DNA from 2 places in the Pseudomonas sp. URMO17WK12:I7 genome. Region 2 is predicted to be linked to the other one. Evidence: predicted binding sites of a transcription regulator. Region 2 holds the regulator's gene; the other holds the start of a gene.
What was found. Region 2 encodes sigma-54, which starts transcription at its own class of promoters, with help from an activator protein. Its sites were predicted from a motif close to ANTGGCATNNANNTTGCTNT; they were not measured.
Positions count from the first base shown of each region.

Region 1: a site for sigma-54 is predicted at 10,932-10,951, ahead of flgB (flagellar basal body rod protein FlgB). Genes of this name have one in related genera too.

Region 1 is NZ_QLTL01000003.1:111,149-126,264, forward strand. Features, by position in the region: gene H040_RS04650 (3-methyl-2-oxobutanoate dehydrogenase (2-methylpropanoyl-transferring) subunit alpha) at 1-844, opposite strand, end outside; gene bkdR (Bkd operon transcriptional regulator BkdR) at 1,042-1,527, shown strand; gene H040_RS04665 (glutamine synthetase family protein) at 1,823-3,064, shown strand; gene H040_RS04670 (MFS transporter) at 3,195-4,535, shown strand; gene H040_RS04675 (hypothetical protein) at 4,580-5,143, opposite strand; gene H040_RS04680 (hypothetical protein) at 5,314-5,877, opposite strand; gene H040_RS04685 (flagellar brake protein) at 6,042-6,785, opposite strand; gene H040_RS04690 (flagella synthesis protein FlgN) at 6,866-7,333, opposite strand; gene flgM (flagellar biosynthesis anti-sigma factor FlgM) at 7,384-7,698, opposite strand; gene flgA (flagellar basal body P-ring formation chaperone FlgA) at 7,849-8,601, opposite strand; gene H040_RS04705 (chemotaxis protein CheV) at 8,680-9,609, shown strand; gene cheR (protein-glutamate O-methyltransferase CheR) at 9,661-10,488, shown strand; gene flgB (flagellar basal body rod protein FlgB) at 10,998-11,405, shown strand; gene flgC (flagellar basal body rod protein FlgC) at 11,409-11,852, shown strand; gene flgD (flagellar hook assembly protein FlgD) at 11,868-12,575, shown strand; gene flgE (flagellar hook protein FlgE) at 12,607-13,959, shown strand; gene H040_RS04735 (hypothetical protein) at 14,095-14,280, shown strand; gene flgF (flagellar basal-body rod protein FlgF) at 14,509-15,116, shown strand, end outside.
Region 2 is NZ_QLTL01000002.1:122,412-137,527, reverse strand. Features, by position in the region: gene lptA (lipopolysaccharide transport periplasmic protein LptA) at 1-371, shown strand, start outside; gene lptB (LPS export ABC transporter ATP-binding protein) at 372-1,097, shown strand; gene H040_RS02795 (RNA polymerase factor sigma-54) at 1,273-2,766, shown strand; gene hpf (ribosome hibernation-promoting factor, HPF/YfiA family) at 2,845-3,153, shown strand; gene ptsN (PTS IIA-like nitrogen regulatory protein PtsN) at 3,166-3,633, shown strand; gene rapZ (RNase adapter RapZ) at 3,636-4,490, shown strand; gene H040_RS02775 (HPr family phosphocarrier protein) at 4,511-4,783, shown strand; gene H040_RS02770 (ZIP family metal transporter) at 5,065-5,958, opposite strand; gene H040_RS02765 (superoxide dismutase) at 5,970-6,581, opposite strand; gene H040_RS02760 (hypothetical protein) at 6,583-7,044, opposite strand; gene H040_RS02755 (class II fumarate hydratase) at 7,075-8,451, opposite strand; gene H040_RS02750 (hypothetical protein) at 8,444-8,845, opposite strand; gene pmbA (metalloprotease PmbA) at 8,973-10,319, opposite strand; gene yjgA (ribosome biogenesis factor YjgA) at 10,428-10,949, shown strand; gene tldD (metalloprotease TldD) at 11,099-12,538, opposite strand; gene H040_RS02730 (carbon-nitrogen hydrolase family protein) at 12,541-13,392, opposite strand; gene H040_RS02725 (YhdP family protein) at 13,407-15,116, opposite strand, start outside.

The DNA.
Region 1 (15,116 bases), on a different contig from region 2:
CGGCGACGAAGTCGTTGCCGTCGACCCGCAGCGAGGCGATGCCACAACCCACGCCACGGCCGGCGAAGGTAGTCTGTTCGCCACCGGCAATGGCCTGGAAGGTGGAGATGGCCCACTGGTTGTTGACCACGTTGAGGATCACCGGGGCGCGGTAGACGTGGGCGAAGGTGAGGGCGGTATGGAAGTCCGACTCGGCGGTGGCGCCGTCACCGATCCAGGCCGAGGCGATCTTGGTATCGCCCTTGATCGCCGAGGCCATGGCCCAGCCGACTGCCTGCACGAACTGGGTCGCCAGGTTGCCGCTGATGGTGAAGAAGCCGGCTTCGCGCACCGAATACATGATCGGCAGCTGGCGGCCCTTGAGCGGGTCGCGTTCGTTGGACAGCAGCTGGCAGATCATCTCCACCAGCGACACGTCGCGGGCCATGAGGATGCTCTGCTGGCGGTAGGTGGGGAAACACATGTCGCTGCGGTTGAGCGCCAGCGCCTGGGCACTGCCGATGGCTTCCTCGCCCAGGCTCTGCATGTAGAAGGACATCTTCTTCTGGCGCTGGGCAACCACCATGCGGCTATCGAAGATGCGCGTCTTGAGCATCGCGCGCATGCCTTGGCGGAGGATCTGCGGGTCGATGTCCTCGGCCCATGGGCCTTGGGCATTGCCTTGCTCGTCGAGCACGCGGACCAGGCTATAGGACAGGTCGGCGGTGTCGGCAGCATCGACATCGATCGGGGGTTTACGGACTTTACCCGCGTCGTTCAGGCGCAGGTAGGAGAAATCGGTCTGGCAGCCTGGCCGGCCGGTGGGCTCGGGCACATGCAAACGCAGGGGGGCGTACTCGTTCATGCTTTTTACGCTCGCTCGGATGTTGTTTTTGTGAGCTCTGAAGCGGCCGCCGCTGAGTACCGGCTTGTGACTGGTAGGTCAGCGTCTTTTACATCTTAGTGGGAGGGCAGGAGAATTTTTCTCTCAAGTTGATTGCCTTTGTCTGACGGGGGAGATAAACATTCCGGATAAACACAAAAAACCGGTGAATTTGTCTCATGCGCAAGCTCGATCGTACCGATATCGGCATTCTCAACAGCCTTCAGGACAACGCACGCATCACCAACGCCGAACTTGCCCGTTCGGTAAACCTGTCGCCGACGCCGTGTTTCAACCGGGTCAAGGCAATGGAAGAGTTGGGGGTGATTCGCCAGCAGGTGACCCTGCTGTCGCCAGAGGTGCTGGGGCTGGATGTGAATGTGTTCATCCATGTCAGCCTGGAGAAGCAGGTCGAGCAGGCGCTGCATCGCTTCGAGGAAGAGATCGCCGAACGGCCGGAGGTGATGGAGTGCTACCTGATGACTGGCGACCCGGACTACCTGCTGCGGGTGCTGTTGCCGAGCATTCAGGCGCTGGAGCGGTTTCTCGATTACCTGACACGGTTGCCGGGGGTGGCCAACATCCGTTCGAGCTTTGCCCTCAAGCAGGTGAGGTATAAGACGGCGTTGCCGTTGCCTTCCAATGGCATGACCTTGCGCGAATAGTGTTTGCGTGTGCCGGCCTTTTCGCGGGTAAACCCGCTCCCACAGGTACTGCACAAGCCTCAGGCATTGTGTGATCCCTGTGGGAGCGGGTTTACCCGCGAAGAGGCCGGCACAGGCAATACAGAGGGTGCTTGATATTTTAAACACCCCAAGCCTATGTTGTTGTCAGCCTATAACAACAAGGACAAGCGTCATGACCACCGCCGCCCACCGCTCGCCTGCCGAGCTCCTCCAGGGCATTGACCAGATCGAATGCGTCACCCCCGACCTCAATGGCGTCCCGCGCGGCAAGGTGATGACCGCCGAGGGTTTCCTCGAAGGCCGCCGCCTGCAGATGGCCCGGGGGGTGTTGCTGCAATGCATCATGGGCGGCTACCCGCCGGCGCGCTTCTATGGCAGCGACGACGGTGACCTGGCGCTGGTCGCGGAACCTGCGCAGATCCACCGCCTGCCATGGAGCGAGGAGGGCCTGGCGCTGGCTATCTGTGACGCCAACGAGCTCGATGGCCGGCCATCGGGGCTGTCCACGCGAGGGCAGCTCAAGGCTGTAATCGCCCGTTACGCTGCCCTGGGCCTGGCGCCGGTGGTGGCAACCGAGCTGGAGTTCTTCGTCTTCGCCCCCAACACCGACCCGCGGCAACCGTTCCTGCCGCCGGTTGGCAAGGATGGCCGCCGCGAGCTTGGCCATTCGGCGTTCAGCGTCAGCTCCAACAACGGCCTGCGCCCGTTCTTTCAGGAGGTCTACCAGTGCATGGCGGCCCTGGGCCTGCCGCGCGATACCTTCATGCATGAAATGGGCGTGAGCCAGTTCGAGATCAACCTGTTGCACGGCGACCCGCTGCTGCTGGCCGACCAGACCTTCCTGTTCAAGCACCTGCTCAAGGAAGTGGCGCTAAAGCACGGCCTGAGCGTGGTGTGCATGGCCAAGCCGCTGGCGCATACCCCGGGCAGCTCCATGCACATTCACCAAAGCCTGGTGGAAATCGCCAGCGGGCGTAATGTGTTCAGCGACGAGCAGGGCCAGCCGACCGATGCCTTCTACCACTTCATCGGCGGCCAGCAGGCGTGCATGGCCGACTTCACTGCGCTGTTCGCGCCCAACGTCAACGCCTACCAACGGCTGTGCCACCCGTACGCATCGCCGAACAATGCCTGCTGGTCCGAAGACAACCGTGCTGCCGGCTTGCGCATTCCAGCCAGTGCCCCCGTGGCGCGGCGGGTCGAAAACCGCCTGCCCGGCGCCGATGCCAACCCTTACCTGGCCATCGCTGCCAGCCTGGCCGCCGGCCTGCATGGCATCGAGCAGCGCCTGCAGCCAACCCCGGCGATCCAGGGCGAATTCGAGGTGCCGGAGCATCTGAGCCTGCCGTGCACCCTGCATGCGGCCCTCGAACGCCTCAAGCGCAGTGCGTTGGCCCGGGAACTGTTCGGCAGCGAATTCATCGACGGCTACATTGCCAGCAAGACCCTGGAACTGACGGATTTCTTGAACGAGATCTCGCCGTGGGAGCGGCGCGTGCTGGCCGCGCAGGTCTGATCGCGACACGACCGGCACTGGACGCGCCCCTGTCTGGCTATTTGTCTGGCAGGGGACTGCGCCCTGGCCAATTTGCTTTTATGCTTGCCAGCAAGCCAACGCCACCTGACCAGGGAGTTCGACGGGACGTATGCGAAACATCTGGAAGCCCTTTCAGTCGTTGTATTTCGCCGCCTTGATGATGTTGATCGGTTCCGGCCTGCTCAGCACCTACCTGGCGCTGCGCCTGGCGGCCGACCATGTCGACAGCTTGTGGGTAGGTGCGTTGATGGCGGCCAACTACTTTGGCCTGGCCGTGGGCGGCAAGGTCGGCCACCGGCTGATTGGCCGGGTAGGGCATATCCGTGCCTACGCCACCTGTGCCGGTATCGTCGGCGCAGCGGTGCTGGGCCATGGCCTGACCAGCTGGTTGCCGGTGTGGGTGGGGCTACGGATGATCGTCGGCCTGGGGATGATGTGCCAGTACATGGTCATCGAAAGCTGGCTCAACGAGCAGGCCGATGCCAAGCACCGTGGTGCAGTGTTCAGCGGCTACATGATCGCCTCCTACCTGGGGCTGGTGCTTGGCCAACTGATCCTGGTGGTGCATCCCGAGCTCGGCCCTGAACTACTGATGCTGGTCGCCATGTGCTTTGCACTGTGCCTGGTGCCGGTGGCCATGACCCGTCGCATTCACCCGGCCCCCCTGCGCCCGGCGCCGATGGAGCCGAAGTTCTTTATAAAGCGGGTGCCGCAGTCACTTAGCACGGTGCTGGGGTCGGGGCTGATCGTCGGCTCGTTCTACGGCCTGGCGCCGCTGTATGCCTCCAGCCAGGGGCTGTCCACCGAGCAGATCGGTCTGTTCATGGGTAGCTGCATCTTTGCCGGCCTGCTGGTGCAGTGGCCGTTGGGCTGGTTGTCCGACCGCTACGACCGGGCGGTGCTGATCCGCAGCGTGGCGGTGGGCTTGGCACTGGCGGCGGCGCCGCTGGCGATTCTGCCTAGCGTGCCGCTGGAACTGCTGTTCGGCATCGGCTTTGTGATTTCGCTGCTGCAGTTCTGCCTGTATCCGCTGGCGGTCGCCTTCTCCAATGACCATGTGGAAAGCGAACGGCGCGTTTCACTGACCGCGATGCTGCTGGTCACCTATGGCGTGGGGGCGTGCATCGGGCCGTTGGCGGCGGGTGTGTTGATGAAGGTGCTGGGCTCGCAGATGCTGTACGCCTTTTTCGTCTTCTTCGCGCTGGTGCTGGTATGGCGGATCCGGCCTAAAGCGGTTACCGGCCTGCATCAGGTACAAGACGCACCGCTGGGCCACGTGGCCATGCCGGCGGCAGGTTCGCCGTTGTCGGCGGCGCTCGACCCGCGGGTGGACGAGCAGACTGTGCAAGATGTTATGCAGACGCCGGTTGCGGCTGAGGATACTGAAGACGAGCAGGTGGCGAGTGGGGAGGGGACAGCGCCCGAACAGACGGCTAGCCAGCCGATGTGAGCACGTGGGTAAGGTGCTCACAGGCTGACTCTGCAGGGCTCGGATTACTCGACCTCGATGTTGCGCAGCCTGAACCGTAGTATTTCTCCATCAGCGGATCCGGCGTACAAATTTTTGGTATTCGCCCGGTCGTTCGCAACCGCTACGCGATAGCCGTATTTATCCCGCAGATAAAAATCTATCTTGTCGGCGCTGTTTATATCGCCATCCCACTCTTCCAGGGGTTGAACTTTCCAATAGTGTAAGTCCAGCGTGTTCTTGACCACATTTACCGGACTCAGGTTATCTGTAATCCTGCCTATTAGGCCGGTACCATACAGGCCAAGGCGGTCGGCATTGTCTTTGTCAAGCCTGGCCCATTTGAATTCAAGTGTTTCGCCTGCCGTGATTTGATAAATGACACGGTTTTCTTCCGATCTGATGTATTCAAAGTGAAACTTCATAGGGATGAGGTTGTTGCGTTTGCCAGGGTGGTGGCAAAGCCAGCCATTGGTGAAGCCGGTGAGGGGAAGCAACACCTCAGATTTTGTTCCTAACGTGCCGTAGCTTGTGACCAAGACTTGCCCGTGTTGGCTGTGCAACTCTGCAGTAAAGTTAGAGCGAATCATTATGATCTCCGAATGACCCATGCCCTGGTGGGGCGGAGCGGTGATCGTAATAAAGCGGAGGTCAATGTATCAGCTGGAAACGGTGGGTGGGTAAAAAGCGATGCGCCGCGCGCGCCCTGCGATCAGATGTAATCGTCAGGGGCCGGTTTCGGTGTCAGCGTCCTCAGGCGTCAGGTGAGCTGAATGTCGTGCAAGCGGAACGTGAGGATTTCTCCGTCGTTATCACCGGCGCGCAGGAACTTGCCTTTGATGCTGCCGATAAGAGGATCATTCATTGCTTCGCAAACCCGGTAGCCGTGCCTGTCGCGCAGATTGAAATCCACGCTGGCGGCACTGGTGACTTCTCCATCCCAGTCCTGCAGCGGCTCGACTTTCCAGTAGTGACGCTCCAGTAGCTTCACAGGGTTGAGAGCATCGACAATTGTGCCCAAGGTGTGAGTGCCATACAGCCCCAGCCAGTCGAATTTATTGGCTTCAAGTCGAGCGCCTTCATAGGCTCCAGCACCGGTAGCTGTAAGGCTGTAGTGCACATAGTTATCTGTAGCCTTGAGGAACTGGAATTGAAACCTGACAGGTACGAATGTCCCTATCCGTTCAGGTTGATTGTGGCAGAGCCATCCACTGTCTTCGTTCTCCAGCGGGGCGTAGATCAGTGGGACGCCTGCCGAGGTTTCGATTACTCCCACGTGGCCATGTTGACTGTGAAGTTCGGCAGTGAAGTGGGAACGGATCATGTTGGGCCTCTACGCTTGAATGCCCTGAAACAGGGCGACGCAGAAATCCTATTTAGGCAAGGGGGGGATCCAGAAGCGGGAAGGTCTTCCTTGAACGCATAGGGCGCAACCTGCACGCCCAGCACGCCTGGGCCGGTATGCTGGGAATGATTGCGGCTAAACGATCAGTAATCGTCTTTATCGAACCGCCGCGCTTCACGCTGCAGCTGGTACACGAAGCTTTCGATCTTGCGCTGCGCCTGGCCATTGAGGTTATGGAAGCGCACGCCGGCGAAGGTGGTGTTGATCCGCTCTTCATAGTGCAAGTGGCGCAGCTCGACCATGGTGTCGACCAGCCCCAGCGGGTTGCTGGCCTTGAAGCGTTCGTACACCTGGCCCAGTTGCAGGCAGTTCTCGACGTTGCCCTCGAAACGCAGCTTGCAGCCAGTGGCGGAAATGTCCAGCAGCTTGCCGCGCAGGGCGCCGTTGCCCTTGAGGAAACTGCCGTCGAGGATGATGTCGACCAGTTGCGACAGCTTCAGCGCGGCACGGAAGGCGTTGCGGCGCTGGTGGTAGGTCATCTCTTCCGGCATCGCGCCGCGGTAGCAGCGGTGCCCGTCGACTTCGCTGATCTTCAGTTCGTGATTGCATTCCCAGGCGATGCGCACGCCGTCGTGGAAGCCTTCAACGCGGAACGGTTCGCCGTTCTCGATGAATTTTTCGCCATCGCGCGGGATCATTTCGTCCAGTGCCAGGGTATTGCTGTCACGGTCCACATGCACCACATAGCTCTGGAACCGCTGGCTGCGCTCGTGGAAGGTGATGATCAGTGGATCATGGCTTTCTTGCAGCTGGCGCAGGTTGGCCGCGATCTCCAAGGGCGTGTTCAGCACCTTTGGCGGTTGCGGGGCATCGGTTTCATTGAACACGGGTTTTCAATCTCCAGGCAAAAACGACACACGCAAGTAACGGCATTTTGCCAGTATGTTCCGTGCCTTGATAGAAGTAATCACACTTGGCTGAGCGCCCGGGGCTTGGCAAGTGGGGAAGTGGTGCCACGGCTGTCATAGAGCGATGGTGCTTCACCGCCCTGGAGGATTCTGATCTGGTTTGCCGTGACGTGCTGCTGCACCTGAATGATCCGGCCATTGGCCTCGTTGGTCTTCTGGCAGTCGTTCATCAGCTGGTTCAGCACTTCGAGCTGCTGCATGATTAGCTCGCCGTTGTCCGACTGCGCCGCCAGTGCCTGCACACCGGCGCGATTGGCGCTGAGGCCGAGGCTGGTGAGCAGGTTGCTGCGGCGCATGCCTTGCTGCTCGAGCAGGACGATAAGCGACTGCTTGCGGGCCAGGATGCCCTCCAGCGGTGCCATGTCGCGGCCGTGCAGGGCCATCGACTCCTGCTGGAGGAGGTCGAGCAGTTCCTGGGTCGGGGCGATGTCGTCTTCGATCAGTTGCAGCAAGGTGATGTCGTGCATGGCTAACTCTTGGCTTTACATAGCGTCCGTGAAGTCAGCGCGCCGAACGGTCAGCGCTGGGCTTCGAAATCGAGCAGTTTGCTGGCGACCCGGCCGGCATCGACCTGGTAGCTGCCGTCTGCGATAGCCTGTTTCAACTGCGCCACTCGGGCACTGTTGACGACGGGCTGGTCGCGCAGCTTGTCGCTGACCTTTTGCAACTGCTGGGCCTCTTGGCTGAGGTGTACCGCTTCTCCGCTGGCGCTGGCGCTTTTTGGCGCGTCTTGGGTTTCGCCGGTTTTTTCGGCGTTGCCAGGCGTGGCATTGCCACGAACGCCGCCCGTAACCGACGGAGAGTTATTCAAACGACTGAAGTCGATGACCATGATCAGAAACCTCTGGGTATTTGGACGCTTGCCTTGTTTTCGGCCAACCCGAAAGAAACTTTAGGCACAAATGCTTAGCCGCCTGTCAGCAAGCTCGCGAACCCGTTTCCGCACAGTTTAGGAAAAGCAGTTGCACACCGCCAGCGTAATCTACATGGCGACCTCGACCTGGCCGGGGCCTGTGACCCGGGCTTTGACTACCCGCTGCGAATTGAGGTTGCGCACGCGGATCTGCTCACCCTGGCCACCCTTGGCCAAGGCTTCGCCAGGCATGCGCACGCTCAGGGAGCCGCTGCGCGCGGTGATCACCACATGATCGCCCTTGCGCACCACCTCGGCTTGCTCCAGGTGCTGCGGCGTGAGGACCTGGTCGAGCACCGTCGGGCGCAGCATCTTCATGCCAACCGCCTGGTCGAGGTCGGTGAGAAAACCCTGGGGCAATGTGCCGACGTCGCGTTCGCGCAGGGCCACGTCGCCCTCGCCGATGAGGTTGTCGCGCTTGAGTGGGCGGGTCACCACCACCACGTCGCGGAACAACCGTACGGTGGCCGGCACGAAAATCGTCCACGGTGCGCTGCCGTCGCAGCGCACTCGCACGGTAACCCGGCCCAGTGGTTGCGCCGGGCTTTCCAGCGAGGCGTCCAGCTGCTGGCTGCACAGCGGCATGCGCAGGCGCGGGTCGAGCGGGTTGACCTGGATTTCGTAACGCCCTGGGGTCTGGGTGGTGGCCAGGTAATCTTCGACGCTGAATTCAAGAAACCCTTGGGTGACACCGATAAGCTGTTCAGGCAAGGTAACCGCGTCCGCCAGCGTGCGAACGCCGGGTGCCAGCAGGCACAGCACGGCGAGCGAGCCGCTCAGCAGGTGCGTCAGTCGTCGGAAATTTGTCGTTTTCGTGTACATGGCGCTCAAAAAAGCAAAGCCCGTGCCGACTTGGTGACCATGTAGCACCAAAAAGGCAGAAAGCATAAGGAGTCAGGCATGGCGGGGGTAATGGATTCAGTCAACCAGCGCACACAGCTGGTCGGGCAGAATCGCCTGGAGTTGCTGCTGTTCCGTCTCAACGGGGCGCAGCTTTACGGCATCAACGTATTCAAGGTCCGCGAGGTGCTGCAGTGCCCTGAGCTGACCGTGCTGCCCAGGTCGCACCCGGTGGTGCGAGGCGTGGCTAACATTCGCGGGGCGACCATCCCGATCCTCGACCTGTCGATGGCGACCGGCCTGCCAGGGTTGCAGGAAGACACGCGCAACAGTTTCGTGATCATCACCGAGTACAACACCAAGACCCAGGGCTTTCTGGTGCACTCTGTCGAGCGCATCGTCAACATGAACTGGGAAGAGATTCATCCGCCACCCAAGGGTACCGGCCGCGATCATTACCTGACCGCCGTCACCCGGGTCGACAACCGCATGGTCGAGATCATCGACGTGGAGAAGGTGCTGGCCGAAGTGGCGCCGTCGTCCGAGTCGGTGTCTGCCGGAGTGGTCGATGCCGAGGTGCAGGACAAGGCCACGCTGCTGCGGGTGTTGACCGTCGACGATTCGTCGGTGGCGCGCAAGCAGGTCAGCCGTTGCCTGCAGACGGTGGGTGTGGAAGTGGTGGCGCTCAACGATGGCCGGCAGGCTCTGGACTACCTGCGCAAGCTGGTGGACGAGGGCAAGAAGCCCGAAGAAGAGTTCCTGATGATGATCTCCGACATTGAGATGCCGGAAATGGACGGCTATACGCTGACCGCGGAGATCCGAAGTGACCCGCGCATGCAAAAATTGCACATCTGCCTGCATACTTCGTTGTCCGGAGTATTCAACCAGGCGATGGTCAAGAAGGTCGGGGCCGATGATTTCCTGGCCAAGTTCAAGCCGGACGACTTGGCCCAGCGCGTGGTCGACCGGATCAAGGCAACGCATTGAAGCAGCCGGGGGCATGCCCCCGGCACCAGTGATTGAAAAGAGGCGGCAGTAGTGTCTACGGGTAATTTGGAGTTCGAACAGTTCAGGGTCTTCCTGGAAAAAGCCTGTGGCATCCTGCTGGGGGAGAATAAGCAGTACCTGGTTTCCAGCCGTCTCAACAAGCTGATGGAACAGCAGGGCATCAAGAGCCTGGGCGAGCTGGTGCAACGTATCCAGACCCAGCCGCGGGGCGGTCTGCGCGAGCAGGTGGTGGATGCGATGACCACCAACGAGACCCTATGGTTTCGCGATACCTACCCGTTCGAAGTGCTGAAGAACAAGGTCATCCCCGAGTTCATCAGGAACAATCCCGGCCAGCGCCTGCGCATGTGGTCGGCGGCCTGCTCGTCGGGGCAGGAGCCTTACTCGATTTCGATGGCCATCGACGAGTTCGAGCGCAGCAACCTGGGCCAGTTGAAGATGGGGGCGCAGATCGTTGCCACCGACCTGTCCGGCTCGATGCTGACCAACTGCAAGACCGGTGAGTACGACAGCCTGGCAATTGCCCGTGGCCTGTCCCAGGAGCGCCTGCAGCGTTACTTCGACACCAAGGCGCCGGGGCGTTGGGCGGTCAAGCCGGCGATCCGCAGCCGCGTCGAGTTCCGCTCGTTCAACCTGCTCGACAGCTATGCGAGCCTGGGCAAGTTCGACATCGTGTTCTGCCGCAATGTGCTGATCTATTTCTCGGCGCAGGTGAAGAAGGACATCCTGATGCGTATCCACAGCACGCTGAAGCCTGGGGGCTACCTGTTCCTCGGCGCCTCGGAAGCGCTGAACGGGTTGCCGGACCATTACCAGATGGTCCAGTGCAGTCCGGGGATCATCTACCAGGCCAAGTGAGTTTGGGCTGACAGGTGTTCGCCTTGATGCTTTCTGCGCCTATCAGATCGAGCGCCGCCCGCGCGGCGCATCGCGGATAAATCCGCTCCTACATTTGTTGCAACGTGCCGAACCTGTTACGCCATGGTTGCCAGCCTTGGCGCAGGTCTTGAGTCGTGCAAACCGGCTGACAACCTTGGCCTCACAGGCATGGCTACGTTGCAACAAATGTAGGAGCAGATTTATCCGCGATGCGCCGCGCGGGCGGCGCTCGATCTCGAAAACGACACACATCCAACGCCAATCACCCGCGCCCCTCATCTGACGTCAATTTTTTGTTTTGCCCCTTTTGCCGCCCGGCAATTGCCGCTTTCGCTTCGCCAGGCGGAAGCACTTTGCCGCTTTTCTGGCATCGCGCCATCAGTCACCCGCGTCGCAGCCCAGTGTTTCCGGGGTTTGAGGATTCTGGCACAGCCCTTGCTATACCTTGCTCAACGAAATTCCGGCCAACCTTCGAAGGTTTCCCCGACATGAGCATCAGTTTCGACAAGGCGCTTGGCATTCACGAAAAGGCATTGGGCTTCCGCGCCCAGCGCGCCGAAGTGCTGGCCAACAACATCGCCAACGCCGACACGCCCAACTACAAGGCGCGTGACATGGACTTCTCTTCGGTGCTCGCCGCCGAGAGCCAGAAGCAGCAGGGCGGCCGCTTCGCCATGGACCGCACCAACAGCCGCCACATCGAGGCCGAAGGCCTGGCGATGGCTGATGACACGGTGCAATACCGCGTGCCAACCCAGCCGTCGATCGACCAGAACACCGTGGACGCCCAGATCGAGCAGTCGAACTACACCGAGAACGCCATTGGCTTCCAGGCCAGCTTCACCTTGCTCAACAGTAAATTCAAAGGGCTGGTTTCGGCCCTGCGCGGAGAGTAATTCATGTCCCTTTCCAGTGTTTTCAACATCGCCGGCAGCGGCATGAGCGCGCAGAACACCCGCCTCAACACCGTCGCCTCGAACATCGCCAACGCCGAGACCGTGTCGTCGAGCATCGACCAGACCTACCGTGCGCGCCACCCGGTGTTTGCCACCACCTTCCAGAACGCGCAAAGCGGCGTCAGCCAGTCGCTGTTCGAGGACCAGGGCGAGGCGGGGCAGGGTGTGCAGGTCAAGGGTATCGTCGAAGACCAGAGCAACCTGGAAGCGCGCTACGAGCCCAACCACCCGGCGGCGAACAAGGACGGCTACGTCTACTACCCGAACGTCAACGTGGTCGAGGAGATGGCTGACATGATCTCTGCCAGCCGTGCGTTCCAGACCAACGCCGAGCTGATGAACACCGCCAAGAACATGATGCAGAAAGTACTGACCCTGGGTCAGTGATAAGGAATCCAGACCATGGCAGTCGATAGCAGCAGCGGTGTGAACCTCAACGACGTCATCGCGGCGTCCGGTGTCAGCTCCAGCACCAAGAAAACCTCCACGACCAGTTCCGCGACCGGTGGTCAGGCCCTGGGCAAGGATGCGTTCCTGCAGTTGCTGGTCACCCAGATGCAGAACCAGAACCCGCTGGATCCGCAGGACAACAGCGAATTCGTCGCCCAGCTGGCGCAGTTCAGCAGCCTTGAAGGCATTACTTCGCTGAACGAGTCGGTCAGTGCGATCACCAGTGCCATGGCCTCGTCGCAGGCGCTGCAGGCATCTTCGCTGGTGGGTCGTTCGGTGATCGTGCAGAACGACAAGGCGATCGTCGATACCGCTGACAGCTTCAATGCACAGTTTGTAGTGCCGCAGGCCATCAGCGAAGCGAAGGTCACCATCACCGACAAGGATGGCAACACCGTCAAGACCATCGAGCTGGGCGAGCAGAAGGCCGGTTACGGCGACTTCATCTGGGATGGCACCAATAACAAGGGCGAGAAAGTCGACCCGGGTACCTACACCTTCACTGCCACCACCACGGTGGACGGCAAGGCGGTGCAGATGAATACCTTGCTGCCAGCCAAGGTCACCAGTGTCAGCTTCAACACCACCGGCGAGATGGTGCTGAACCTGGCGGGCGTGGGTAAGGTTTCCCTGTCCGACGTACAAACCATCGGTATCTAAGGCCGACAGAACGGCAAAAAGGAGCAACAGCATGTCTTTCAATATCGGCCTTAGCGGTCTGTACGCAGCCAACAAGCAGCTGGACGTTACCGGCAACAACATTGCCAACGTCAACACCACTGGCTTCAAATCCTCGCGCGCCGAATTCGCCGACGTGTACGCCGGCGCCAACCGCCTGGGCGTGGGCAAGAACCAGGTCGGCAACGGTGTGCGCCTGGCGGCGATTTCCCAGCAGTTCAGCCAGGGTGACGTCAACAACACCGGCAACGTGCTGGACATGGGTATCCAGGGCCAGGGCTTCTTCGTGCTGTCCGACAACGGTGCGCGCGTGTACACCCGTGCCGGCGCCTTCCAGAACAGCAAGGACAACTACGTGGTCACCTCGGACGGTTTGCGTCTGCAGGGCTATGCCGCTGACGAGAACGGCAACATCAAGCGCGGCGTGCTGACCGACCTGAAGATCGATACCTCGTCGCTTGCGCCAAAGGCCACTACCCTGATCGACCAGGGCATCAACCTGAACTCCGAAGCGACCATCATCCCGCTGCCAGGAGCCACCCCTGCCGGCCCAACGTTCGACCCGGCGGATGACACCACCTACACCAAGTCTTTCCCGACCAAGGTGTACGACAGTCAGGGTAACGAGCACACCATGGAGCAGTTCTACCGCAAGACCGGTACGAACCAGTGGACCATGTACACCCTGGTAGACGGTCGCAACCCGATGGACCCGACTTCCACTGCGCCGCTGGAAGCGACCATGTCCTTCAACTCCGACGGTAGCGTGGCGTCCATGGCCACCGACCCGGCCAGCATTCCGCCGGGTGCTCCGGCCAACGCCGAGTGGGCGGTGACCAACAACACCTTTACCCTCAAGGGCTGGATCCCGGCCGCCAAGGACGCAGCAGGCAACTGGGCCTCCAACGGTTCGGCCGAGAGCGCCAACGGCATGCGCCTGTCGATGAACAGCACCAGCTCGTACAACACCGAGACCGCGCGCATGTCGCAGTCCCAGGATGGTTATGCCACCGGTATCCTGTCGAGCCTGTCGATCGACTCCACCGGCGTGATGTTCGCCAGCTTCAGCAACCAGCAGTCTCGCGCCATCGGCCAGGTGGCCCTGGCCAGCTTTGCCAACGAGCAGGGGCTGCAGCAAATTGGCGGCACGCGCTGGACCGAAACCTATTCTTCGGGCATTCCCGGCATCGACTCGCCGAAGACTGGCACCCTGGGTAGCGTTGAGTCCAACTCGCTGGAAGCTTCGAACGTCAACCTGACCCAGGAGCTGGTCGAGTTGATCAAGGCGCAGAGCAACTACCAGGCGAACGCCAAGACCATCTCCACCGAAAGCACCATCATGCAGACCATCATCCAGATGACCTGATGGTCGCTGGGTAGGGGGCTGCTGCGCAGCCCTTTCGCGACACAAGGCCGCTCCCACAGGATTACGCGGTGCCTGGCAGGAGCGGCCTTGTGTCGCGAAAGGGGCGCAAAGCGCTCCCGGCGACTTGGAGGAAGCATGCACAAACTGGTCATCACGCTGATCGCCGCTTTCTGCCTGTACCAGGCCCAGGCCGGCACCGCGCCCTGGTGGCGCTGGGAAAGCCAGGCGGATGGCCGGCTGGTGTGCTCGCAGTGGTCGCCGGGTGATGGCTGGAGGAAATTCGCCGGCCCTTACAGCAATGGCGGTTGCCGCGAGCCCTGATTCACCTGTACCGGCCTCTTCGCGGCTTGCCCGCGAAGAGGCCGGTACAGGTTTGCCGCTATCGGCAACCCGGCGCCGGATATCCGGCGGCACGCCAATCGCAAAACCCCGAAAAGGCCCGTATTCACGGGCTTTTTCGTGAATTCAAAAAGTTGGTTCGGAACTTGCTTTAGAGCCTGCACAGCAGCGGCGAGCGGCAAACGATCGTCAGTGCAGCGGAGGATGACTGTGGACAAGATGCTTTACGTGGCCATGACCGGCGCCAGCCAGAACGCGCTGGCGCAGAAGGCCCATGCCAACAACCTGGCGAACGTTTCCACCAATGGCTTTCAGCGCGACCTGGAGCAGGCTCGCTCGATGCCTGTGTTCGGTGACAGCTTTCCGTCGCGGGCATTTGCCATGACCGAACGCCCGGCCACCGACTTCAGCGAAGGGCCGATGGTCGAGACCGGGCGTGACCTGGACGTGGCCGTGGCCGGGCAGGGCTTCATCGCCGTGCAGGCGCCGGATGGCAGCGAAGCCTACGTGCGCACCGGCAGCCTGAACATCGATGCCCTTGGCGTGCTGCGCGCCGGCAACGGCATGCCGGTAATCGGCAACGGTGGCCCGATTGCCATTCCGCCAGAGCAGAAGGTCGAGGTCGGTGCCGACGGCACCCTCAGCATCCGCTCGATGGGCGAAGACCCGCGGGTGATGGCCGAGGTCGACCGCATCAAGCTGGTCAACCCGGACATCAAGAGCATGACCAAGGGCCTGGACGGGCTGATCCACACACAGAACGGCCAACCGGCTGCCGCCGACGTCAATGTGCGTGTGGTGTCGGGCTTCCTCGAAGG
Region 2 (15,116 bases):
CCGGCGATGTGATCATCACCCAGGGCTCGATGATGATCAAAGGCAACACCGTGACCATGACCCGTGCCGCCAACGGCGACATCGACGTGGTGACTTCGGTGGGCAACCTGGCCTACTTCGAGCAGCAGCAGAGCACGGCCAAGCCTGACAAGATGAAAGGCTGGGCCGTGACCATCCAGTACCAGGCCCAGAAAGACACGGTGATTCTCACCGATCGCGCCAAGGTCGAGAACGAAGGCAACACCACCGAAGGCGAGAAGATCGTCTACAACACCAAGACCCAGGTTGCGACCGCCGGTCGTGGTGGCAACGTGACTCAGCCACGTCAGCGCATCGACATGGTGATCCAGCCGAAGAAGAAGGCCGAGTAAATGGCAACCCTCAAAGCCCAGCACCTGGCCAAGAGCTACAAGGGGCGGCAAGTCGTGCGCGATGTCAGCCTGTCGATCGACAGCGGGCAGATCGTCGGCCTGCTCGGCCCCAATGGCGCCGGCAAGACCACCTGCTTCTACATGATCGTAGGCCTGGTCCAGGCCGACCAGGGGCGCGTGCTGATCGATAACCTCGATGTCAGCCACCAGCCCATGCACGGGCGCGCCCGCGCCGGTATCGGCTACCTGCCGCAGGAAGCCTCGATCTTCCGCAAGCTGTCGGTGGCCGACAACATCATGGCCATTCTCGAGACCCGCAAGGACATCGACCGCGAAGGCCGGCGCAAAGAACTGGAAAGCCTGCTGCAGGAATTCCACATCAGCCACATCCGCGACAACCTCGGCATGAGCCTTTCCGGTGGTGAACGCCGCCGGGTCGAAATTGCCCGCGCCCTGGCCACTGCACCGAAGTTCATCCTGCTGGACGAACCGTTTGCCGGTGTCGACCCGATCTCCGTGGGCGACATCAAGCAGATCATCCATCACCTCAAGGCCAAGGGCATCGGTGTACTGATCACCGACCACAACGTCCGTGAAACCTTGGATATCTGCGAAACCGCCTACATCGTGAACGATGGTCAGCTGATCGCCGAAGGTGACGCCGAGACCATCCTGGCCAATGACCTGGTCAAGGAAGTCTACCTGGGCCACGAGTTCCGACTCTGACCCCGGGATCTGCCTGGAGCGCTGGCAATAACGCCCTGTCGGGGCTTAAGTTGTTACAGCGCTCTAGGCAAACGCTACAATTTGAGGCATAAAACTTGCTTGAATTTGGCGCTCCGGCGCCCTCGTGTAGTGGATGGCGCATGCGCGCCGGCGAACAAGGTATTAAGCCCCAGCCATGAAACCATCGCTCGTCCTAAAAATGGGCCAGCAACTGACGATGACTCCTCAGTTGCAACAGGCCATCCGCCTACTTCAGCTCTCCACCCTGGACCTCCAGCAGGAAATCCAGGAAGCGCTGGAGTCCAATCCGATGCTCGAACGTCAGGAAGACGGCGACGACTTCGACAATAGCGACCCGATGGCGGACAACGCCGAGAACAAGCCGGCCGCCGAAGTCCAGGACAACAGCTTCCAGGAAAGCACCAGCAGTGCCGAAACCCTGGAAGACGGTGAGTGGAACGAGCGAATCCCCAACGAGCTGCCAGTCGACACCGCCTGGGAAGACATCTACCAGACCAGCGCCAGCAGCCTGCCGAGCAACGATGACGACGAGTGGGACTTCACCACCCGCACATCGGCCGGCGAAAGCCTGCAGAGCCACCTGCTGTGGCAGCTGAACCTGGCACCGATGTCCGATACCGACCGCCTGATCGCCGTCACCCTGATCGACAGCATCAACGGCCAGGGCTACCTGGAAGACACCCTCGAAGAAATCTGTGCAGGCTTCGACCCGGAGCTGGACATCGAGCTCGACGAGGTCGAGGCAGTGCTGCACCGAATTCAACAGTTCGAGCCAGCCGGCGTCGGCGCACGCACCCTGGGCGAGTGCCTGCTGCTGCAACTGCGCCAGCTGCCTGCCAGCACCCCGTGGATCAGCGAAGCCCAGCGCCTGGTCACCGACTTCATCGACCTGCTCGGCAGCCGCGACTACAGCCAGCTGATGCGCCGCATGAAGCTCAAGGAAGATGAGTTGCGCCAGGTGATCGAGCTGGTGCAAAGCCTCAACCCGCGGCCAGGTTCGCAGATCGAGTCGAGCGAGCCGGAATACGTTGTACCTGATGTGATCGTGCGCAAGGACAGCGACCGCTGGCTGGTCGAGCTGAACCAGGAAGCGATCCCGCGCCTGCGGGTCAACCCGCAGTACGCAGGCTTCGTCCGCCGCGCCGATACCAGCGCCGACAACACCTTCATGCGCAATCAGCTGCAAGAGGCACGCTGGTTCATCAAGAGCCTGCAAAGCCGCAACGAAACGCTGATGAAGGTCGCCACGCAGATTGTCGAGCACCAGCGCGGCTTCCTCGACCACGGCGACGAAGCGATGAAGCCATTGGTTTTGCATGACATCGCCGAAGCTGTGGGCATGCATGAGTCGACCATTTCGCGTGTGACCACGCAGAAATACATGCACACCCCACGTGGCATCTATGAACTGAAATACTTTTTCTCCAGCCACGTCAGCACTGCCGAAGGCGGAGAATGCTCGTCTACAGCGATCCGCGCGATCATCAAGAAACTGGTTGCGGCGGAAAATCAGAAAAAGCCATTGAGTGACAGCAAGATCGCTGGTTTACTGGAGGCACAAGGCATCCAGGTAGCCCGTCGCACCGTCGCCAAGTACCGCGAGTCTCTCGGCATCGCACCGTCGAGCGAGCGCAAGCGACTGATGTAGCCCCTGGATGTGCCACAGCGTTTGTGGGGCAGGTGCAAGACCTGCCTCTTTATGCACGGGCAACAAAGGAGAAGCTGTATGCAAGTCAATATCAGTGGACAGCATGTAGAAGTCACCCAGCCACTGCGCGATTATGTGCTCGAAAAGCTCGCTCGCGTGGAAAGTCACTTCGACAAGATCACCAACGTGCAGGTCATCATGAAAGTCGAGAAACTGCAGCAGAAGGTCGAGGCGACCCTGCAGATTCCAGGCGGCGAAGTGGTTGCCAACGCGGAACACGAAGACATGTATGCAGCGATCGACGCCTTGGCCGACAAGCTCGACCGCCAACTGAAAAAACACAAGGAAAAACAGCAAAGCTTGCTGCAAGGTGCAGCCGCCCGCTGATCCCTCTCATCCATGATCCGACTTGAAACCATCCTGACCCCCGGCCGTTCCCTGGTGAACGTGCCGGGCGTCAGCAGTAAAAAACGCGCGCTGGAAACGATCGCCACTGCGGTCCACCGCGAAGTCCCCGAGCTTGATGAGCAAGATCTCTTCGAGAAGCTGATCGCCCGCGAAAAACTGGGCTCCACTGGATTTGGCAATGGCATCGCAATCCCGCATTGCCGCCTCAAGGGTTGCGAGAGCCCGGTAAGTGCCCTGCTCCACCTCGCCGCCCCCATTGATTTCGACGCCATCGACGGCGCGCCAGTGGACTTGCTGTTCGTCCTGCTGGTGCCAGAAGCCGCCACCGATGCGCACCTCGAACTGCTCCGCCAGATCGCCAGCATGCTCGATCGCAAGGAAGTCCGTGATCGCCTGCGTGCAGCCAGCAGCAGCGAAGCTTTGTATCAAGTCGTCCTGGACGTACAGAACGGGAGCTGAACATGCGCCTGATCATCGTTAGCGGCCGGTCCGGCTCCGGCAAGAGCACCGCCCTCGATGTACTGGAAGACAACGGCTATTACGTCATCGACAACCTGCCAGCCGGGCTGCTGCCGCAGCTGGCGGAAAACGCGTTGATCAATACCGAGCTCTTGCAACCCAAGGTGGCAGTGAGCATCGATGCACGCAACCTGCCTAGCCACCTGTCACGCTTCCCCGAACTGCTCGAAGAAGCCCGCGCACGCCACATCAAGTGTGACGTGCTGTACCTCGACGCCGACGAGGACACGCTGCTCAAGCGCTTCTCGGAAACGCGCCGACGGCACCCGTTAACCAACGCCGACCGCTCGTTGGCCGAGGCCATACGCGTGGAAAGCGAACTGCTGGGGCCGATTGCTGATCTTGCCGACCTGAAGATCGACACCACCCGCCTCAACCTGTATCAGTTGCGCGATACGATCAAGTTGCGCCTGCTCAACCAGCCCGAACCAGGCACCGCATTCCTGGTCGAATCGTTCGGCTTCAAGCGCGGCATGCCTGTCGACGCCGACCTGGTGTTCGATGTTCGCTGCCTGCCGAATCCCTATTGGAAGCCTGAGCTGCGGGAGCATTCCGGCCTGGAGCAACCGGTCATCGATTACCTGGCTGCACAGCCGGACGTCGAGGAAATGTTTAACGACATTTCCAGCTACTTGCTCAAATGGCTGCCGCGCTTTGCTGCCAGCAACCGCGCCTATGTCACCATCGCCATTGGCTGCACGGGTGGGCACCACCGCTCGGTCTACATCACCGAACGCTTGGGCCAACTGCTGCAGCAATCCCTGAAAAACGTCCAGGTTCGCCATCGCGACCTCTAGCCCACAGGATCCACCGCACGATGCCCGCCCGCGAAATCACCATCATCAACAAGCTGGGCCTGCATGCCCGGGCGGCAGCCAAGTTCGTCGGCGTGGCCGGCAAGTACCCTTGCCAGGTCCGCGTAGGTCGTGCGCCCGACAAACTGGTGGACGGCAAGAGCATCATGGCGGTGATGATGTTGGCTGCGGGCAAAGGCACCCAGGTGCACCTGCTGACCGAGGGTGAGCAGGATAACGACGCCCTGGAAGCCCTGGTAGCACTGATCAACAACTACTTCGACGAAGGCGAGTAAGTCACCTGGTGCTTACCGCGGTACTTTCAATGCCTGTAAGATCGAGCGCCGCCCGCGCGGCGCATCGCGGATAAATCCGCTCCTACATTTGTTGCAACGTGCCGAACCTGTTGCGCCATAGTTGCCAGCCCTTGCGCATGACTTGAGCCTCGCAAACCGGCTGACAACCATGGCCTGTCAGGCATGGCTACGTTGCAACACATGTAGGAGCGGATTTATCCGCGATGCGCCGCGCGGGCGGCGCTCGATCTCACAGGCGCAAAAAAATATCCCGGTGAACATCAAGACATTGCCGTATCCATCACCATCATCAGGCAGAAGCCGATGCACAGCCCCAGGCTGGCCAAGCGGTGATGCCCATTGCTGCGCGACTCGGGAATGATCTCCTGGGTCACCACCAGCAACATCGCCCCTGCCGCACAGGCCAGGCCCACCGGCAACAGCAACGCTGCCATGTTCACCAGCCAGGCACAGATTACTGCAGCCAGCGGCTCGACCAGGCCAGAGGCGGCGCCAATCAGAAACGCCTGGAAGCGCGGCATCCCCGCCCCTGCCAGCACCAGTGCTATCACCAACCCCTCAGGTACATCCTGCAAGGCAATACCCATCGCCAGGCTGTCGGCATCGGCCATGCCGCCTCCGGCAGACACCCCGATGGCCATGCCCTCGGGTATGTTATGGGCAATGATGGCGATCACGAACAACCAGATCCGCGCGGCGATCACTGGTTGATTCTCGGTGCCAACCAACGCCTCCGGCGAAGCACCGCAGACCTTGAGATCGACCAGGAACAGGCACAGAGCACCGAGCATCAGGCCGAAGCTGATCAGGCCTCCGGCGCCCCAGGGGCTAAAACCAATGGCCTGGGCAGCCTCCAGCCCGGGGATAATCAGTGAGAACGCCGTGGCCGCCAGCATCACCCCAGCTCCAAAGCCCAGCAAGGTATCGGCCAAAGCCACCGGCATGTTGCGAATCACCAGCACCGGTACTGCGCCCAATGCCGTACCCAGCGCGCACAGTGCGCCACCTTCCAGGGCACGCAGCATGCGCGGCTCCAGGTCCAGCCAGGCAATGCCACGGGCCAGCAGCAACGCGGTGCCGGCCAGTAACAGCAAAGTTCCCAACGCCAACCGGAACAGGCGCACACTGCTGACAGACATCACCTCGGAGCGCATACCGGGCCGACTCACTTCAAGGCTTCGTGATAGCGGCGATCCACTTCCGCCCAGTCAATCACGTTGTAAAAGGCACCAATGTATTCCGGGCGACGGTTCTGGTATTTCAGGTAATAAGCATGCTCCCAGACGTCCAGGCCAAGAATCGGCGTATTCCCGTGCATCAGCGGGCTGTCCTGGTTGCCGCTGCTTTCCACCACCAGTTGTTTTTGCGGGGTAACACTGAGCCAGGCCCAGCCGCTGCCGAAGCGAGTCAGCGCGGCCTTGGTGAAGGCGTCCTTGAACACCTCGAAACCACCCAGCTCGGCATTGATGGCCTTGGCCAGCTGACCGCGTGGCAAGCCACCGCCCTGGGGTGACATGACTGTCCAGAACAGGCTGTGGTTGGCATGGCCACCACCGTGATTGGTAACCGCACCGCGCAGGTTTTCGGGCAGTTGCTTGACCGCCCCGACCAGCTTCTCGACTGGCCATTCGGCCCACTCGGTGCCCTCAATGGCCGTGTTCAGGCCATTGACGTAGGTCTGGTGGTGCTTGGTGTGGTGGATTTCCATGGTTTGCGCATCGATGTGCGGTTCCAGTGCATCGTAGGCGTAAGTCAGTGCAGGCAAGGTATGCGGCATATCAATGGATTCCGTAGGCATGTGTACTGGGCGCCACGTCTGGCTGGCCAGCAAGTTCGCTGACCCCGGCGCCGTGGCGGTTGAGCAGGCGCTCGGTACGTGGGTACTGGCCGTACTCGGCGATGAAACTCAGCAGTTCGGTGTAGGTGCGCCCGCTGTGGCGCAGCGCTGCGTCACGCAGCGTCTGTGGCAAACGTGCTTCCTGGCTGGCCTGAAGCAATCGCTGATGAGCGGCACACAGGTAGTCGGCGCTCTCATGCGGCTGGTTCAGACGCAGGTGCAGGTCGGCCAGGTTGTGATGGGCGATGACCAGCGCAGCCACCGCTTCATCGACGTCATGCCAGCGCTCGAACAGCACCTGGGCCAAGGCCAGGGCTTGCAGATAGTGTTCCCGGGCATCGACCAGCTCGCCCTGCTCGAACAGGCGGTTGGCCGCCTCGGTTGTGCGTTTCCAGTGCTGCATGACGTTGCTCCCTCTGGGCGCTACGGCTTGTCAGATGCCGCCGGCAGTGAGTTTTTCCGGATTCAGCAGCACCTCGAGCTGATCACGTGACAGGTCGGTGTGCTCCAGTGCCACATCGATGATCGGGCGTCCCTGCTGGTAAGCGGTCTTGGCGATTTCAGCGGCCTTGAGGTAGCCGATGATCGGGTTCAGCGCGGTGACCAGGATCGGGTTGCGGGCCAAGGCTTCCTTGAGCTTGCCTTCGTTGACCTTGAAGCTGGCAATGGCCTTGTCGGCCAGCAGGCGGCTGACATTGGCCATCAGCTCGATGCTCTCCAGCAGGTTGCGGGCGATCACCGGCAGCATCACGTTCAGTTCGAAGTTGCCCGACTGGCCGGCCACCGCGATGGTGGCGTCGTTGCCGATCACCTGGGCGGCGACCATGGCGGTGGCTTCCGGAATCACCGGGTTGACCTTGCCCGGCATGATCGACGACCCCGGTTGCAGGCCCTGCAGCTCGATTTCGCCCAGGCCGGCCAAGGGGCCCGAGTTCATCCAGCGCAGGTCGTTGGCAATCTTCATCAGCGCCACGGCGGTGGTCTTGAGCTGACCAGACAGTGCCACGGCAGTGTCCTGGGAACCGATCAGGGCGAACAGGTTATGGCCAGGGGTAAACTCGACCTTGGTAAGGCCGCTCAACTGGCGCGCGAAACCCGCAGCGAACTGGGGATGGGCGTTGATCCCGGTACCTACGGCGGTTCCACCCTGGGCCAGCGCCTGCAGGCTCGGCAGGGTTGCCTGGATATGCGCCTTGGCGCCGTTGACCTGCGCGGCCCAGCCATCGAGCACCTGGCTCATGCGTACCGGCATGGCATCCATCAGGTGGGTGCGGCCGGTTTTCACATGGTGATGCACCTGCGCCGACTTGGCCTCGATCACCTGCACCAGATGGCTCAGCGCCGGTAACAGTTGCTCATGCAGGGCCAGGGCGGCACTCACGTGGATGGTGGTCGGGATGATGTCGTTGCTGCTCTGGCCACAGTTGACGTGGTCGTTGGCATTGACCGGCTCGCCAAGGATGCGGCTGGCCAGGGTGGCGATCACTTCGTTGGCGTTCATGTTCGAACTGGTGCCAGAACCGGTCTGGAACACATCCACCGGGAAATGCTCGATGAAATCTTCGGCCAACAGCTGCTCGACTGCCTTGACGATCGCCTGGCCCTGCCCTGCCGACAGTTGCTCCAGTTCGATGTTGGCCTTCGCCGCAGCGGCCTTGGCCAGCAACAGGGCGCGGATGAACTGGACCGGCATGCGCTGACCGCTGATCGGGAAGTTGTCGACCGCGCGCTGGGTCTGGGCGCCATACAGGGCCTTGGCCGGCACCTGCAGCTCGCCCATGCTGTCACGCTCGATACGGGTATCACTCATCTTCAAATCCTTGCATCAGTTCATCGGGAGAAATCGACGGCAGCAGCCGGCAGTTGGCCAGCTGCAAGGCATAAGGCTGCCAGCGCTGGTTCTGCTCGCGGCGATCGAGGTTGCGCAGGTCGAGCAGTGGGCGCCAGGCCTGATCCAGGCACAGGCAGCGCCAGTGCCACGGCAACATGCGGTCGCAGGCGGTATCCAGCAGCAGGCGGAAGGAAGTCAGCGCCACAGTCCATGGCGAGGTTTCAGTGCAGCACACCAGGTAACGGCCTTCGGCCAGGTAGTGCTCGATCAGACGCGGCTCTTCGGGCTCGAGGGCGCAGCGAATGCGCCGGCTGAGCCAGCGCCAGTTTTCCAGGTAGGGAAGTTCGCGGAGGACGGGTTTCATGAACATCATCGCCGGGTTACTGGATAATGATATTCATTATTAAGTGATAAACAGAATCACTTCAAGTGTTCAACGATGAAAGAAAAACCCGGCGCGATGGCCGGGTTTCAATGTCACGGAGCAATTTTGGCGGCTATCAACTGCCAGCGACAGTCATCCGCTCGATCAGAACCGAGCCCGTGTGGATATTGCTTCGGGTCTCAAGATCACTGCCAATCGCGACAATTTGCTGGAACATATCCTTCATGTTGCCGGCAATGGTCACTTCCTGCACTGCATGCTGGATCTCGCCATTCTCGACCCAGAAGCCCGCCGCACCGCGCGAGTAATCGCCGGTCACCATGTTCAGGCCATGGCCCATCAACTCGGTTACCAGCAGACCACGGCCCATGCGCCGGATCAGCGCCGCCTGGTCTTCGACGCCATGGGTGACATACAAGTTGTGCACACCGCCAGCGTTGGCGGTGCTCGGCAGGCCCAGCTTGCGCCCGGAATAGGTGCCCAGCAGGTATGACACCAGCTCGCCTTTGTCGACGAACGGCTTGGCGTAGGTCGCCAGGCCGTCACCGTCGAATGCAGCGCTGCCCAGTGCTCGCGGAATGTGCGGGCGCTCGTCGAGGGTCAACCAGGACGGGAACAGACGCTGGCCGATGGCACCGTCGAGGAACGACGATTTACGGTACAGGTTGCCCCCCGAGATAGCCGACAGGAAGCTGCCGAACAGGCCACCGGCCAGCTCGGCGGAGAACAGTACTGGCACTTCGCAGGTCGGTACCGGCCGCGCACCCAGTCGGCTGGCGGCACGCTGCGCGGCGCGCACGCCAATGCTGCGCGGGTCGGCCAGCAGGTTGCCCTGGCGGTTCACGTCATACCAGTAGTCACGCTGCATCTGGCCATCGCCTTCGGCGATCATCACGCAGCTCAGGCTATGCCGGGTCGAGGCGTAGCCACCGATGAAGCCGTGGCTGTTACCGTACACGCGGCAACCTTGGTGAGTATTCAGGGTGGTGCCATCGGCATTGAGGATGCGCTTGTCGGCGTCGAACGCCGCCGCCTCACAGGCCAGCGCCATCTCGATGGCTTTCTCCGGCTCGATGTCCCAGTCGTGATACAGGTCGAGGTCGGGGATCTCGCGGGCCATCAGCGCGGCGTCAGCCAGGCCCGAGCATTCGTCCTCGGACGTGTGCTTGGCAATCGCCAAAGCGGCGGCCACGGTTTCGCGGATAGCCTCAGGGCCACTGGCCGAGGTACTGGCCGAACCCTTGCGCTGGCCGACATAGAGGGTGATGCCAAAGCCTTGGTCGCGGTTGAACTCGACCGTCTCGACCTCGCGCTGACGCACCGTGGTGGACAGGCCCTGCTCCAGCGATACCGCCACTTCGCAGGCACTGGCGCCTTGCTTGCGGGCTTCTGCAATGATCGCTTCGACCTGCTCCTGCAACGCTGGCAGGTCCTTGGGGCCTACGCTCTGGACTGCACTCATGGTTTTCTCCACTCAAATTCTGCGTACGGCGAGGGTCATTCTACGACCGGGCCGGACAAGCGGCCCCCGACTGGTTATCATGGCGGCGATTTCTAGCGGACTGCCACCATGGTTGATTCATACGACGACGCCTTCGACGGCGAAAAAAGCAAAACCCAGATCAAGCGCGAGCTGCATGCGCTGGTCGAACTTGGCGAGCGCCTGACCACGGTCAAGGCCGACACCCTGGCGCGCCTGCCGCTCACCGACGAGCTGCGCAAGGCCCTGGCCGACGCCAGCAAGCACACCGCCCATGGCGCACGCAAACGCCACATGTCGTTCGTCGGCAAGCTGATGCGCGACCAGGACCTGGACGCCATCCACGCCGTGCTTGAGCAGATCGACAGCTCCAGCCGCCAGTACAACGAGCGCTTCCACAACCTGGAGCGCTGGCGCGACCGCCTGATCGACGGTAACGACGAAGACCTCGAGCGTTTCGTCAACGAATACCCCGAGACCGATCGCCAGCAGCTGCGCTCGCTGATCCGTCATGCCCAGCACGAAAAGGCGCGGAACAAACCACCTGCCGCTGCGCGCAAGGTGTTCAAGTACATCCGCGACCTCGACGAGATGCAGCGCGGCCTGCGCTGAAGCCTGGCGCGGTGCTCTTGTAGGAGCGCCCTTGCGTCGCGATTGGGCTGCGTAGCAGCCCCAGCTATTTCTGCAGGATCGCTGAAACCCTGGGGCCGCTTGGCGGCCCCTTCGCGACACGAGGCCGCTCCTACAGGCAGCGCGCATCATCAAGCGCCAGTACCGCCCACGGTAATCGCGTCCAGCTTCAAGGTCGGCTGCCCAACGCCTACCGGCACCGATTGCCCATCCTTGCCGCACGTTCCCACACCACTGTCCAGCGCCAGGTCGTTACCGACCATCGACACCCGGCTCATTGCCTCAGGCCCGTTGCCGATCAAGGTCGCGCCTTTGACGGGGGCCGTGATCTTGCCGTCTTCGATCAAGTAGGCTTCGCTGGTCGAAAACACGAACTTGCCACTGGTGATATCGACCTGGCCACCGCCGAGGTTGGCGCAATAGATGCCCTTCTTCACCGAGGCGATGATTTCTTGTGGGTCGCTTTCGCCGGCAAGCATGTAGGTGTTGGTCATGCGCGGCATCGGCAGGTGCGCATAAGACTCGCGACGACCATTGCCGGTAACCGCCATGCCCATCAGGCGCGCATTGAGCTTGTCCTGCATGTAGCCCTTGAGGATGCCGTTCTCGATCAGCGTGGTGCATTCGGTCGGCGTACCTTCGTCATCGACACTCAACGAGCCGCGGCGACCTTCAAGGGTACCGTCATCGACGATGGTGCACAGGCTGGAGGCAACCTTCTGGCCGATCCGGCCACTGAACGCCGAGCTGCCCTTGCGGTTGAAGTCGCCTTCCAGGCCATGGCCCACCGCTTCGTGCAGCAACACACCCGACCAGCCGGAACCCAGCACCACCGGTAAAGTGCCGGCCGGAGCGGGGATAGCTTCGAGGTTGACCAGCGCCTGGCGCAACGCTTCGCGGGCATAGCCCATGACGCGTTCTTCAGTGAAGAAGCGGTAGTCGGTACGCCCGCCACCGCCCTGCCCGCCGCGCTCGCGACGGCCATTGTGTTCGACGATGACGCTGACGTTGAAACGCACCAGCGGGCGCACATCGGCGGCCAGGCTACCGTCGGCGGCGGCAATCAGGATGCGCTCCCAGACCCCGGCCATGCTTACGCTGACCTGCTGGATACGTGGGTCGAGGGCACGGGTGGCTGCATCGACACGCTTGAGCAGCTCGACCTTCTCGGCACGGCTGAGCACGTCCAGCGGGTTGTCCGGCGCGTACAGCGCCGTCACGTCCTGGCTGCGGAAGGCCTGCACCGTGCCGTTCTGGCCGGCGCGGGAAATCGAGCGGGCCGCACGGGCCGCCGAGGTCAGCGCCTCGAGGTTGATCGCATTGCTGTAGGCGAAGCCCGTCTTCTCGCCGGACTGGGCACGCACACCCACGCCCTGGTCAAGGTTGAAGCTGCCCTCTTTGACGATGCCGTCCTCCAGCGCCCAGGTTTCCGAAATCTGGCCCTGGAAATACAGGTCGGCGGCGTCGATGCCAGGGCCGGCCAGTTCGCCCAGCACGCTCTGCAGGCTGTCGAGGGTGAGTCCGCCCGGGGCCAGGAGCTGCTCGCTGACGGTGGATAACATCTGGCTCATAGTCACTCCGAGGTGTGCGCAGGCCGCAAGGCGTCCTGCGAGAAAAAGCGCCGGTGCGTGGTGACCGGCATGCGCGCCCGGATGGACGCCTGTTCATCAATGTCGCGCTCGGCAAGCAATACCGCTTCGCCTTGCGCCTGTTCAGCGACGATCCGCCCCCAAGGGTCGATGATCGCCGCATGCCCGTGGGTTTCCCGCGGGCCTGGATGTGTTCCGCCCTGAGCCGCTGCCAGTACGTAGCACTGGGTCTCGATGGCCCGGGCACGGATCAGCACTTCCCAATGCGCTGCTCCTGTGACCGCAGTAAAGGCGGCCGGTGCCGTGATCAGTTCCGCGCCTGCGCTGCGCAAGGCGCTGTACAGCTCGGGGAAGCGCAGGTCGTAACACACGCTGAGCCCCAGGCGCCCCACTGGCGTATCGGCCACCACCACCTGGGCACCATGGGCATAGTCATCAGACTCGCGATAGCGGCCACGGTTGTCGGCCACATCCACGTCGAACAGATGCAGCTTGTCGTAGCGCGCTACCACTTCGCCGTGTTCGTCGACGAGCAGCGAACAGGCATGCGCCTTGGCTTCAGGCTGGCCTTGCGGTGGCAAGGGCAAGGTACCGGCAACCATCCATAACCTGAGGTCGCGTGCAGTACGTTTCAACCATGGCAGGATCGGGCCGTCGCCCAAGGCTTCGGCGCGGCCGATGGCGGCGGCATCCTTGCGCCCCATTGCCGCGAAGTTTTCCGGCAACACCGCCAGCCGCGCACCGCCCAAGGCCGCCTGTTCGAGCAGGGCGCCGGCACGGTGCAGGTTGGCCAGCACATCGTCCTGGCTGACCATCTGGATGACCGCTGCCTTCATGGGCACTCCCGAAGTTACTTATCGAATGGTTTCACAAAGGTGATTTTAGGCTCTTTCACCGGCCCCTCGACGCGATAGTGGACGCTGGCGAAACGCGACACCCGGTCACCAATCAACCGGTCGACCAGGAACAGCGCACCACCGACCGCTGGCGCACCGACGATCAGCGCAGCCAGTGGCAGGTTGTTGGTGACCGGCAGGGTCACCTGGAGGTTGGCAGCGACCCGATCGCGCACCAGGTCCAGGGTGCCGTCGAGTTCGAAGTTGCTCGACGGCCCGGTCACTGTGATCGGCTCGCGGGTTACGTATACGCCATTGCTGGCCACCAGCAGGCCCTTGACCCGGTCGTAGGCCAGCCCCTTGTCGAACAGGTCGGAGAAGTCCAGGCGCAGGCGCCGGCCGATCGAGTTGAAGTTGAGCAGGCCAAATACACGCAGGGCCTGGGCGCCACCCTCCACTTCGACAAACTGGCCGCTGCGCAAGGCAGCATCCATGCTGCCAGAGAAGTGCTTGAGGCCGACCCAGGCGGGCGAACCAGGCCAACGGCCGTCGACATCCAGGCGGAAATCGCGACTGGTCACCGTCGGGGCGAAGCCCCAGGCCTTGAGCACATCGGCGAGGTTCTTGCCATCGAGCCGGCCTTTGTACCAACTGCTGGTAGCCCCGGTTTCGCCTTCCCAACCGCCACTGCCATCGACATGCAGGCCTTTGAAATCGAGGTCGATGTCCTGTGCTGCCACACCCCGTGCGGTCGGGCGAAGTTTCAGCGCGGCGTTTCCGAACAGCTCGTCGCCGCGGTACAGCTTGTCAATGCTCAGGTCCAGGGCCGGCACCTTGCGCGGGTCGAAGGAGGCCAACGGATCGGGACCTTCTTCCGATTGTGTTTCAGCCGGGTCGGCAGGCGGCAGGCGCAGGGTCTGCAGGCGCACCGTCATTGGCGCAGCCTTGGCATCGGGCACGCGTGCGTTGCCGATGACTTCCCTGCTGTCCAGGCGCAGATCCCAGGCCGAGCCGCCACGGGCCAGGCGCACCACGGCCTGGTTCAGGGCCATGCCGAAGGCTTTCAGCTGGCCGATGCTCAAGTCGACACTCTGCAGGTTCTGCCGGGCATTGCCACCGGGGTCGTCACCGGCAAAACGTGCGGCCTGCTCCTGCCAAGGCCCCAGGTCCAGGCTTTCCAGCCGCCCTTTCACCCGCAACCCCTGGCCCGCTGGCAATTGTGCCTGGCCAGGGCCGAGCAGCAACTCGCCGCGGCCCTGGCCCAGCTTGTCGGCCGGCGCGGCGTAGGCGAAACGGGCCAAATCAGCGTAAGACGCATCAAAACGCCGCTCAGGCCCTTGCAGGCTCATGCTGAAACGGCTGTCACGGGTTTCCCCCGCCGCCTTGCCGAATGGCGCCGGCAGGTCGATGGCCAGGCCCTTGAGCGTAGAGCTGACATTCAAGCTGTTATCGCGGCTGCCCAGATTGACCTGCAACTGGTACGGGATATCGCCAACGGCGGGCAAGGTCTGCTTGAACTGCAGCCAGTCGGTCAGGGACTTCAGCGAAGCCTGGCCGCTGGCATTGATGCGCGTCTGCATCTGCCCCGGCTGGCCGTCGGCGCTGATCTGCGCAGTGACCGGTTTGCCGAACACCTGCAGGCTGATGTTCTTGCCGCTCAGCCCCTTGTCGAGATCGAAGCTGAAGTCGCCCTTCAGGCGCGTCAGGTCCAGGCTAGGCGGAGC